3 regions of the Promicromonospora sp. NPDC019610 genome follow, and region 3 is predicted to be linked to each of the others. Evidence: predicted binding sites of a transcription regulator. Region 3 holds the regulator's gene; each other region holds the start of a gene.
What was found. Region 3 encodes HspR, which represses chaperone genes until heat shock. Its sites were predicted from a motif close to AAGTTGAGTCNNNNNGACTCAACTT; they were not measured.
Positions count from the first base shown of each region.

Region 1: the regulator HspR is predicted to act here: its motif matches at 1,317-1,341, upstream of clpB (ATP-dependent chaperone ClpB).
Region 2: the regulator HspR is predicted to act here: its motif matches at 1,412-1,436, upstream of ACH45N_RS06320 (Hsp20/alpha crystallin family protein).

Region 1 is NZ_JBIRXX010000001.1:533,349-536,617, forward strand. Features, by position in the region: gene ACH45N_RS02315 (sulfite exporter TauE/SafE family protein) at 1-730, opposite strand, end outside; gene cpt (chloramphenicol phosphotransferase CPT) at 714-1,271, opposite strand; gene clpB (ATP-dependent chaperone ClpB) at 1,399-3,269, shown strand, end outside.
Region 2 is NZ_JBIRXX010000001.1:1,427,050-1,430,318, reverse strand. Features, by position in the region: gene ACH45N_RS06330 (VOC family protein) at 1-298, opposite strand, end outside; gene ACH45N_RS06325 (S66 peptidase family protein) at 371-1,369, shown strand; gene ACH45N_RS06320 (Hsp20/alpha crystallin family protein) at 1,472-1,891, shown strand; gene ACH45N_RS06315 (ROK family protein) at 2,000-2,974, opposite strand; gene ACH45N_RS06310 (dipeptide ABC transporter ATP-binding protein) at 2,971-3,269, opposite strand, start outside.
Region 3 is NZ_JBIRXX010000003.1:47,095-50,363, forward strand. Features, by position in the region: gene grpE (nucleotide exchange factor GrpE) at 1-94, shown strand, start outside; gene ACH45N_RS21330 (DnaJ C-terminal domain-containing protein) at 172-1,179, shown strand; gene ACH45N_RS21335 (heat shock protein transcriptional repressor HspR) at 1,269-1,721, shown strand; gene ACH45N_RS21340 (DUF1540 domain-containing protein) at 1,885-2,193, shown strand; gene ACH45N_RS21345 (hypothetical protein) at 2,248-3,015, opposite strand.

The DNA of each region.
Region 1 (3,269 bases), on a different contig from region 3:
CGATCGAGGCGACGCTGTCGGGCAGCACCACCGACAGGCTCGCGCCGCCGAACGAGAACACCGACGCGACCAGGCCGATGATGGCCGCCGTCTTGAGGTGCACCAGGCCGTTGCGCGCGTTGACCCATGTGCCGGAGACGGCGGTGGGGATCATCGCGACCAGCGACGTGCCCTTGGCGAGCGCGGGGGCGAAGTCGAACAGCGCGGACAGCCCCGGCACCGCGATCTGGCCGCCGCCGATGCCGAGCAGGCCCGACGCGATGCCCATGACGAGGCCGAGCCCGACCATGCCCGCGCCGTCGAGCAGGCTGGGGATCCCCTGCGCCGTGCTGACCGACGGCGGGTCGGCGAACGCGTCGAGCAGGGAGCGCACGATGCCCGCGACGAGCACGCCGACGAACAGCCAGCGCAGCAGGGTCTCCGGTACGCGCGCGAGCAGCCGCGCGCCGTAGGCCGCGCCGACCACGGAGCCGACCACGAGCAGCGCGGCCGAGATCAGGTCGACCGCCTGGTGGGTCAGGTACGGGATGGAGCCGACGATCGCCGCCGGCAGGATCGCCGCGAGCGAGTAGGCGCTGGCCCGGCGCTGCGTGAGGCCGCCGAGCGAGGTCAGGAGCGGCACCATCACGATGCCGCCGCCCAGGCCGAACAGCCCCGAGAAGGACCCGCCGACGATCCCCACGAGGACGGCGCGGGGTGGGGTCAGGGAGTCGTCAGTCTGCTCGGTCACCCCGTGATGATCTCAGGTGTGCGGCGATGGTCCGCGCACAGTCCAGCGACCCGGTGCCCGTGGTGTCGACCTCCAGGTCGTACCGGACGCCCCGGTGGACGACGTCGGCCTGCTGCGCGGCCATGCCCGTGACCCGGTCGCCGCGGGCGGCCTCGCGCCGTGCGGCGACCGCGGGGTCGCACCGCACGCCCACCCAGAGCGTCGGTACGTCGCCCAGCGCGTCGAGCCAGCGGCGCTGGGACCGGGCGCCGCCGAGGAACACGTCGTCGACCACGAGGTGCGCGCCGGCCCGTGCCATGGCGACCAGCCCGGCGATCCAGGCGTCCTGCAGCGCCATGAAGTCCTGGCCGACGGCGACGCCCCCGTCGTCGGCGAACCCGATCCCGTCGCCGCCGGCCGTCAGCCGTGCGGGCATCGCGTCGACCAGGGTGTCGATGCTGAGCGAGAGCCAGGGCTCGGGCAGCACGGCCTGGAGGTCGCGGGCGATCGCGGACTTTCCCGAGCTGGACCCGCCGTTGAGGACGATGACCTGGGTGCTCATGCCGCCACCGTACGAGTGTGGGTGAGGCGCGCTACAGTGATTATCAAGTTGAGTGGAATAGGCTCAACTTTGAGACGGTTTCACCTGGGTAGAACTGAGCCCACTTTCACCAGCCCCGGGAGGCTTCATGGACACCAAGTTCACGACCATGTCGCAGCAGGCGATCGGCGACGCCATCCAGTCGGCGTCGGCCGCCGGCAACCCGCAGCTCGAGCCGGTCCACCTGCTCGCCTCGCTGCTCACGCAGGAGCGCGGTGTGGCCGTCGGACTGCTCGACGCGGTCGGGGCGAACGCGCAGGCCATCGGCCAGCAGGTGCGCGCCGCCCTTGTCGCGCTGCCCCAGGCCAGCGGGTCCAGCACGGCCCAGCCGAGCGCGAGCCGCGCCCTGGCGACGGTGCTCGACCTGGCGGGCAAGGAGGCCCAGGGGCTGGGCGACGAGTACGTCTCCACGGAGCACCTGCTCATCGCGCTCGCCGCCGGGCAGTCGTCCGCGGCGCAGATCCTGTCCGATGCCGGGGCGACCGCCGACGCGCTGCGCGCGGCCCTGCCCGCCGTCCGTGGTTCCGGCCGTGTCACGAGCCCCAACCCGGAGGGCACCTACAAGGCGCTGGAGCAGTACGGCACCGACCTCACGCAGCAGGCGCGCGACGGCAAGCTGGACCCGGTGATCGGCCGCGACGCGGAGATCCGCCGCGTGATCCAGGTGCTGAGCCGCCGCACCAAGAACAACCCCGTGCTCATCGGTGAACCCGGTGTCGGCAAGACCGCCGTCGTCGAGGGCCTGGCCCAGCGCGTGGTCGCCGGCGACGTGCCCGAGTCTCTCAAGGGCAAGCGCCTGATCGCCCTCGACCTGGCCTCGATGGTGGCCGGCGCCAAGTACCGCGGCGAGTTCGAGGAGCGCCTCAAGGCCGTCCTGGAGGAGATCACGGCGTCGGACGGCGAGGTGGTCACCTTCATCGACGAGCTGCACACCGTGGTCGGCGCGGGTGCCGGCGGCGACGGCGCGATGGACGCCGGCAACATGCTCAAGCCCATGCTGGCCCGCGGCGAGCTCCGCATGGTCGGCGCCACCACGCTCGACGAGTACCGCGAGCACATCGAGAAGGACCCGGCGCTGGAGCGCCGGTTCCAGCAGGTCTTCGTGGGCGAGCCCTCGGTGGAGGACACCGTGGCGATCCTGCGCGGGCTCAAGGAGCGCTACGAGGCGCACCACAAGGTCACGATCGCCGACTCGGCGCTCGTGGCCGCCGCGTCGCTCTCCGACCGGTACATCTCCGGCCGGCAGCTTCCCGACAAGGCGATCGACCTGGTCGACGAGGCCGCGTCCCGCCTGCGCATGGAGCTCGACTCCTCGCCGATCGAGATCGACGAGCTGCAGCGCGCCGTCACGCGCCTCGAGATGGAGGAGGTCGTGCTCTCCGAGTCGGAGGACGCCGGCTCCAAGGACCGGCTCCAGCGCCTGCGGGCCGACCTGGCCGACCGCCGGGAGGCCCTGGCCGCCCTGACCGCGCGCTGGGAGTCCGAGAAGGCCGGGCACAACCGCGTGGGTGACCTGCGCGCACGCCTGGACGAGCTGCGCACCGACGCCGAGCGCAAGCTCCGCGAGGGCGACCTGGAGGGTGCGGCACGCATCCAGTACGGCGAGATCCCCGTCGTCGAGAAGGAGCTCGCGGCCGCCGAGGAGGAGGAGTCCGAGGTCGAGGCGCTGCCGTCCCCGGACCAGCCGATGATCGCCGACAAGGTCGGCGCCGACGAGATCGCCGAGGTGGTCGCGGCGTGGACCGGCATTCCCGCCGGGCGGCTGCTCCAGGGCGAGTCCGAGAAGCTCCTGCACATGGAGGACGTGCTCGGGCAGCGTCTGATCGGCCAGCGGGCCGCGGTCGCCGCGGTGTCCGACGCCGTGCGGCGCACCCGCGCCGGCGTCTCCGACCCCGACCGGCCCACCGGGTCGTTCCTGTTCCTCGGCCCGACGGGCGTCGGCAAGACGGAGCTCGCCAA
Region 2 (3,269 bases), on a different contig from region 3:
ACCGCCGCACTCCCCACGACTCCGTCGTCAGCGGGTGCACGATCTCGTACCCCCGCTGCCGCGCCTCGGCGTACGCACCCTCGACGTCGGGTGTGTGGATCGAGACGGCTGCGTCCGCGGCGGCAGTCGCGTCGCGCGTCACGAGCTGGACCACCGCGCCGGTGGACGGCGACGTGTAGCGAGCCACCCAGCCCAGGTTGAACTCCTCGGTGCTCAGCCCGAGGTAGTCGGCATAGAAGTCCTTGGCCGCGTCGAGGTCGGCCACCCGCAGGTTGGCCATGATCCGGGTGGCACGCATCGTTCCTCCTTGTCGGGAACTGGTCGGAAAATTCCGGGGCCGGCACCCACGGCGTCGTCCTAGGCTGCGGTCATGTCAGCGCACGCAACCATCGTCCCGCCCAAGCTCCGCTCCGGCGACACCGTCCGCGTCATCGCCCCCGCCCGGTCGCGGGCCATGGTCATGGAGCACGACAACACCCGTTGGATCGACGAGCGGTTCGCCGCGATGGGACTCACGCTGACGTTCGGCGAGCACGTCGACGAGGACGACCAGTTCCGCAGCGCCTCGATCGAGCACCGCGTCGCCGACCTGCACGCAGCGTTCGCCGACCCCGCCGTCGCGGGCATCCTCACGGTGATCGGCGGGTTCAACAGCAACGAGCTGCTCCCCTACCTCGACTTCGACCTGATCGCGGCCCACCCCAAGGTGTTCTGCGGCTACTCGGACATCACTGCGCTGCAGAACGCGATCCTCGCCCGCACGGGCCTGGCCACCTACTCCGGCCCGCACTGGTCGAGCTGGGGCATGCGCGACCACTTCGAGCCCACCGGCGACTGGTTCCGTGCCGCGGTCACGACCGAGGACCCGATCGCCGTCGAGCCGTCGGCGGCCTGGACGGACGACCTGTGGTTCCTCGACCAGGACGCCCGCACCCCGGTGGCCAACGAGGGCTGGTGGCGGTTGCGGCCCGGGCAGGCGTCGGGCCGGATCGTGGGCGGCAACCTCTGCACGCTCAACCTGCTCCAGGGCACGGCGAACATGCCGTCGCTCGACGGCGCGCTCCTCTTCATCGAGGACGACTACGAGTCGAACACGGTCGCCTTCGCCCGCAACCTCACGTCCCTGCTCCAGCTGCCCGACGCCGCCGGCGTGACCGGGCTGGTCGTCGGCCGGTTCCAGACCGCCTCGGGCATGACGCGCGCGGCGCTCGACGAGATCGTCGCGCGGCAGCCCGCGCTGGCCGGCAAGCCGGTGCTGGCAGGGGTCGACCTGGGCCACACCAGCCCGCTGCTCACGATCCCGGTCGGCGGCGCGGCGGACGTCGTCGTGGGCCCGGACGACGCGAGCCTCACGATCACCCGCCACTGACACGGGGTGCGGGAGGGTGGCGTCCGCCGTCGGCGAACCCGGAAATTGAGTCGGGTCGACTCAGGTTGTACCCGTCATCAGACCCGTCCGGAGGAGGACATCATGACCACCGTTCTTACCCGTTCCCCGTTCGCCAGCACCTGGCTGCGCGAGCCGTGGAGCCAGCAGCTCGGCGTCTCCGAGGGCGTCGTGCCCGCGGCCGACGTCTACCGTGAGGGCGAGGACCTCGTCGCCCGCCTCGACCTGCCGGGCGTCAACCCGGCCGACGACATCACCGTCGAGGTCGAGGGCCGCAAGCTCGTCGTCCGCGGCGAGCGCAAGGACCAGCGCTCGGAGGAGTCCGAGGGCCGCCGCATCTCGGAGGTCCGCTTCGGCTCCTTCCGCCGCGTCGTCACGCTGCCCAGGGCCGTGGACGGCGACGTCGTCCGCGCGTCCTACGACGCGGGCGTGCTGACGGTCACCGTGCCGGGCGTCTTCGCCGGCACCACGCCGCAGCGCATCGAGGTCACCACCGCCGCCTGATCCCCTCAGGCAGCCACCCGACGGCGCCCGACCGCACCCCGCGGCCGGGCGCCGTCCGCGTTCTGCTGCCGGGCCGGGGCAGCTGACCGATCTCATCTGCGCCACCCGTCAGGGCCGGGCCAGGGCCGCCGCGCCCACCACCGTCGCGTCGCCGCCCAGCACGGCCCGGCGCACCTCGACCGTGTGCCCCGAGACCGGCGGCTCGTCCGCCAGCCGGGCCCGGATCGCGGGTTCCAGCAGGTCCCAGGCGTGGGCCAGCCCGCCGCCCACCACCACGTGCCCGACGTCGAGCAGCGCCGCCAGCACCAGCACCGCCGAGCCGACCGCGTGGCCGGCGTCGGCCAGCACGCGCACCGCGGCCTCGTCCCCGGCCCGGGCCTGCGCCTCGATCTCCGCCGCGCCGACGACGACACCGGCCCCGGCAGCGATGCCGGCCCCGGGGGCGACGCCGACGCCGGCCGCACCCCGCAGGACACCGCCCGAGCCGCCCGCCGCCACCAGCTCCGCGTACCGCCGCTCCACCGACCGTCCGGACGCGAGCGTCTCCAGGTGCCCCCGCTGCCCGCAGGTGCACCGCGTGTCGCCGAACCCGGGCATGTGCCCGATCTCCCCCGCCGCGCCCGCGCCCCGGTACAGCGCGCCGTCCAGCCACAGCGCTCCCCCGACGCCGGTCCCGAGCGCGATGCCCGCCGCCGACCGGACACCGCGGACGGCGCCCCAGGTCGCCTCGCCCACGAGGAACGAGTCGACGTCGTTCGCGACGGTCACCGGCAGTCCGGTCCGGGCGGCGAGCCCGGAGCGCAGGTTCGTGCCCACCCAGTCGACGAAGGAGTCGCTGGCCGCCAGCACCTCGCCCGTCACGGGGTCGACGACGCCGGCCGCGCCCACGCCGACGGCCGCCACGGGCACGCCCGCCGACGCCGTCGCACCCGCGACCAGCTCCGCCGCGACGTCGAGCATCGCCGCGCCGCCCGACGGCGTGGGCGCGGTCGCCGAGGCGAGCACCGCGCCGTCGGTCGTGACGACGGCGGCCTTGATCTTGGTGCCCCCGATGTCGACGCCGGCCGTGGGCCGGTCCGTCATCGGGCGGCACCGGCGGCCGGGGCGGCGTCCTCCGCGGAGGCCAGCGCCAGCCGCGCCGCGCGCCGTTCCCGCTGCGCCACCGGGTCCGGCGTCGGCACCGAGGCCAGCAGCTCCGCGGTGTACAGCTCGCGCGGCGCGCTGAACACCTCCGCGGTCGCGCCGCTCTCCACGAGCCGGCCCGCGCGCAGCACGGCCACGCGGTCGGTCAGCTCGTGCACCACGCCCAGGTCGTGGCTGATGAACAGGCAGCCGAACCCCAGCTCCGCGTGCAGGTCGCGCAGCACCTGCAGCACCT
Region 3 (3,269 bases):
GGCCGCCACGGTGAACCTCGTGGTGGAGCCCGGGTACAAGATCGGCGACAAGGTGGTCCGGGCGGCGCGCGTGGGCGTCGTCGGGCCGGAGTAGTCCCGGTTCCCGGTGGCCGGGCCCGACCCTGAGAGGGTGGGCCCGGCTTCCGGGGCCACAGTGCGGAAGGAGGTGCCATGACCGGTCAGGACTGGATGGAGAAGGACTTCTACGCCGTGCTGGGCGTGCCCAAGGACGCCGACGACGCGGCCGTCAAGAAGGCCTACCGCAAGCTCGCGCGTCAGTACCACCCCGACCAGAACCAGGGGAACGCGGCGGCGGAGTCCAAGTTCAAGGAGATCGGCGAGGCCTACGCGGTGCTCTCCGACCCGGAGCAGCGCCGCCAGTACGACGCCGTGCGTGCCATGGCGGGCGGCGCCCGCTTCTCGGCGGGCGCCGGTGGTGCCGGGGCCGGCGGGTTCGAGGACATCATGGGCGCCATGTTCGGCGGCGCCCAGGGCGCGGGCCGGGGCGGGCCGCGCGTCCGCTACCCCCAGGGCGGGAACGGCGGCTTCGAGGACATCCTCGGCTCCATGTTCGGCGCCGGCGCAGGCCGGACGGCCTACGGCGCGGGAACCACCGGATACACGACCCCGACCCCGGGTGCGGACGTCGCCGCCCAGGTCACGCTGCCGTTCCGGGCGGCCGTGGAGGGCACGACGGCGGAGCTCGAGGTCAACGGCCGCACCTTCACGGCCCGGATCCCCGCGGGGATCAACGACGGCAAGAAGATCCGGCTGCGGGGCAAGGGCCGGCCCGGGGTGGCCGGCGGTCCGGCGGGTGACCTCGTCGTGACCGTGCACGTCACGCCGCACCCGGTCTGGACGCTGGACGGCACGGACCTGCGCATGACCGTGCCCGTCACGTTCGCGGAGGCGGCGCTCGGCACCACGCTGGAGGTGCCCACCCTGGACGGCGCCACGGTGCGGCTCAAGGTGCCCGCGGGCACGCCGTCGGGCCGGGTGCTGCGCGTCAAGGGGCGTGGCGTACAGACGGCGAAGGCGACCGGCGACCTGCTCTTCACCGTGCAGGTGGCCGTGCCGCAGAAGCTCAGCAGGAAGGCCCGGCAGGCGCTCGAGGCGTTCGCCGCCGAGAGCGACGGCGAGGACGTGCGCGCCGGGCTGGCCGCGCGGGCGGCGGAGTGAGGACCGGTGCGGTGGGGTGGCTGCCCTGCCGCACCGGGTTCGGCTAACCTGCCCGCACCAACAGTGCAGAACAGACTTCGGAGGTGAGCATGGTCGACGACGACACACCCGTGCTCACCGTGTCCAAGGCCGCCGAGCTCGCGGGGATGCACCCGCAGACGCTGCGGCAGTACGACCGCCTCGGCCTGGTGGTGCCCCGCCGCACGCGCGGCCGCGGGCGCCGGTACTCGCGCCGCGACGTGGCCCGTCTGTTGCAGGTGCAGCGGCTCGCCCAGGGCGAGGGCATCAACCTCGCCGGGATCAAGCGCATCCTCGACCTGGAGGCGCACGTCTCCGTGCTGGAGGAGCGCCTCGGCGACCTGCTGATGCGGGTCCAGGAGGAGGGGCGCGTGTTCGCCGCGGGACCGGCGGCGGGCGACGTCGTGGTGGTCCAGCGCGGTCAGCGCGTCCGCAGCGCCGCGGTGCGCGTGGACCTGGAGCACCGCGCCGTCGGCGGAGGGGCCGTGGTGCTCTGGCGCCCGGCTCCGCGGCGCGAGGAGTGACCGCGTCCTCGACGCGCGGCTGATTTCAGCAATGGCATTCTTTCGTTAACCAAGAATGCGCGCCCGGGTATAGGTAAGGCATTCCTTGCTCTACGCGATCTCTTCTTTCGGAATACGATCGGTGTATTCCGCAGGAGTGACGCACCGAGCGAGGAGAGATGCCATGAGCACGCTGATGGAAATGCCCGAGGTCGTCGAGTGCTCGATCGACGGCTGCGGGTACAACCACGAGCACGGCTGCCACGCCGGCGCCGTCACCATCGGAGGCCACACGGGCGACGCCTCCTGTGCCACGTTCATCCCGCTGAGCACCAAGGGCGGCCTGGAGAAGGTGATCGCCCACGTGGGCGCCTGCCAGCGCGCGGAGTGCACCCACAACGACCACCTGGAGTGCAACGCGGCGTCGATCCGCGTGGGACCGGGCCCCGAGGACCCGGGGCACGCCGACTGCCTCACCTTCGAGCAGGCCTGAGCCCTCGCGCACGGTCGGGGGCCGGGCGCGAGGCGCCCGGCGCTCAGCACGCGCTCAGCGCGCCAGGTGGTCCAGGAGGAGCAGCGCGTCGCCGTGCGTCCCGGGAAGCCGCTCGACCCACACCCGGGTCGGGCGGCGCACCTCTGTCGTCAGGCCGAGCACCTCGGCGTTGCGCTCCACGACGCGGCGCAGCGACTGGCCGAGCTCCGCCGTCGTCGGGCCGCGCTCGCACAGCACCACGAACGTGCCGTCGCCGACGGCCGCCATCGGGTGGCCCTCGCCGAACACCTGGTGGAGGGTGCGGCCGATCGCGGCGGAGCGCGCGAGCCGCTGCCAGGTGTCGAGGTTCTCCAGGCCCACGTCGAGCACCAGCAGGCAGTGGGACTCGCCCGCGGTCGAGCCGGTGCGCTGGGCGACGCCGTAGGTCTCGCGCAGCCGCTCGCCCAGGTACTCACCCGTGGGCAGGCCGGTCGAGGGGTCGTGCGTGGCGATCTGGTAGGGCACGCGCTCGCGCTCCCCGACCCAGCCGATCGCCGCGGCGCGCAGCGCGCCGACGTCCGTGGGCCGCCCGAAGGCGGCGTAGAGACAGGCGACGTCGTCCAGGGCCTCGGTGATCCCCGCACCCACCCCGGCGCGCGCCGCACCGAGCCGTTCGGCCGGCGCGATCACGCCACGGCCCTCGGCCAGTGCCTCTGCTAGCGCTTCTGCGGCGGGGTGCTCCCAGTCGTTCGGCCGGATCCAAACCGACGCCAGACTCGTAGCGCGCCACCGCTCGCGCAGGTCGTGCACACGCACCCGCGCCTCCTGCTGTGCCTCGCTCATACTGATGGGACCCTCACGGGGATACATCATGACGCACCTTCGAGAGTGAGGTGCCGGACTTCACCCGGGCGTCACCCCGGAATCTGGAATTCCACCCCCTAAATCTGCCGCCTGGCTCTATAGTCTTGGCAGGACGGCGACAGTCAACGGCAGCGCGACCACCGCGAGAGTCTGGGTAGACGTGAGGCAAGTCGAGAGCAGCACAGGGGAAACCCCTAGCGACGCGGAACTGATTCTGCAGGTCAGGTCAGGTG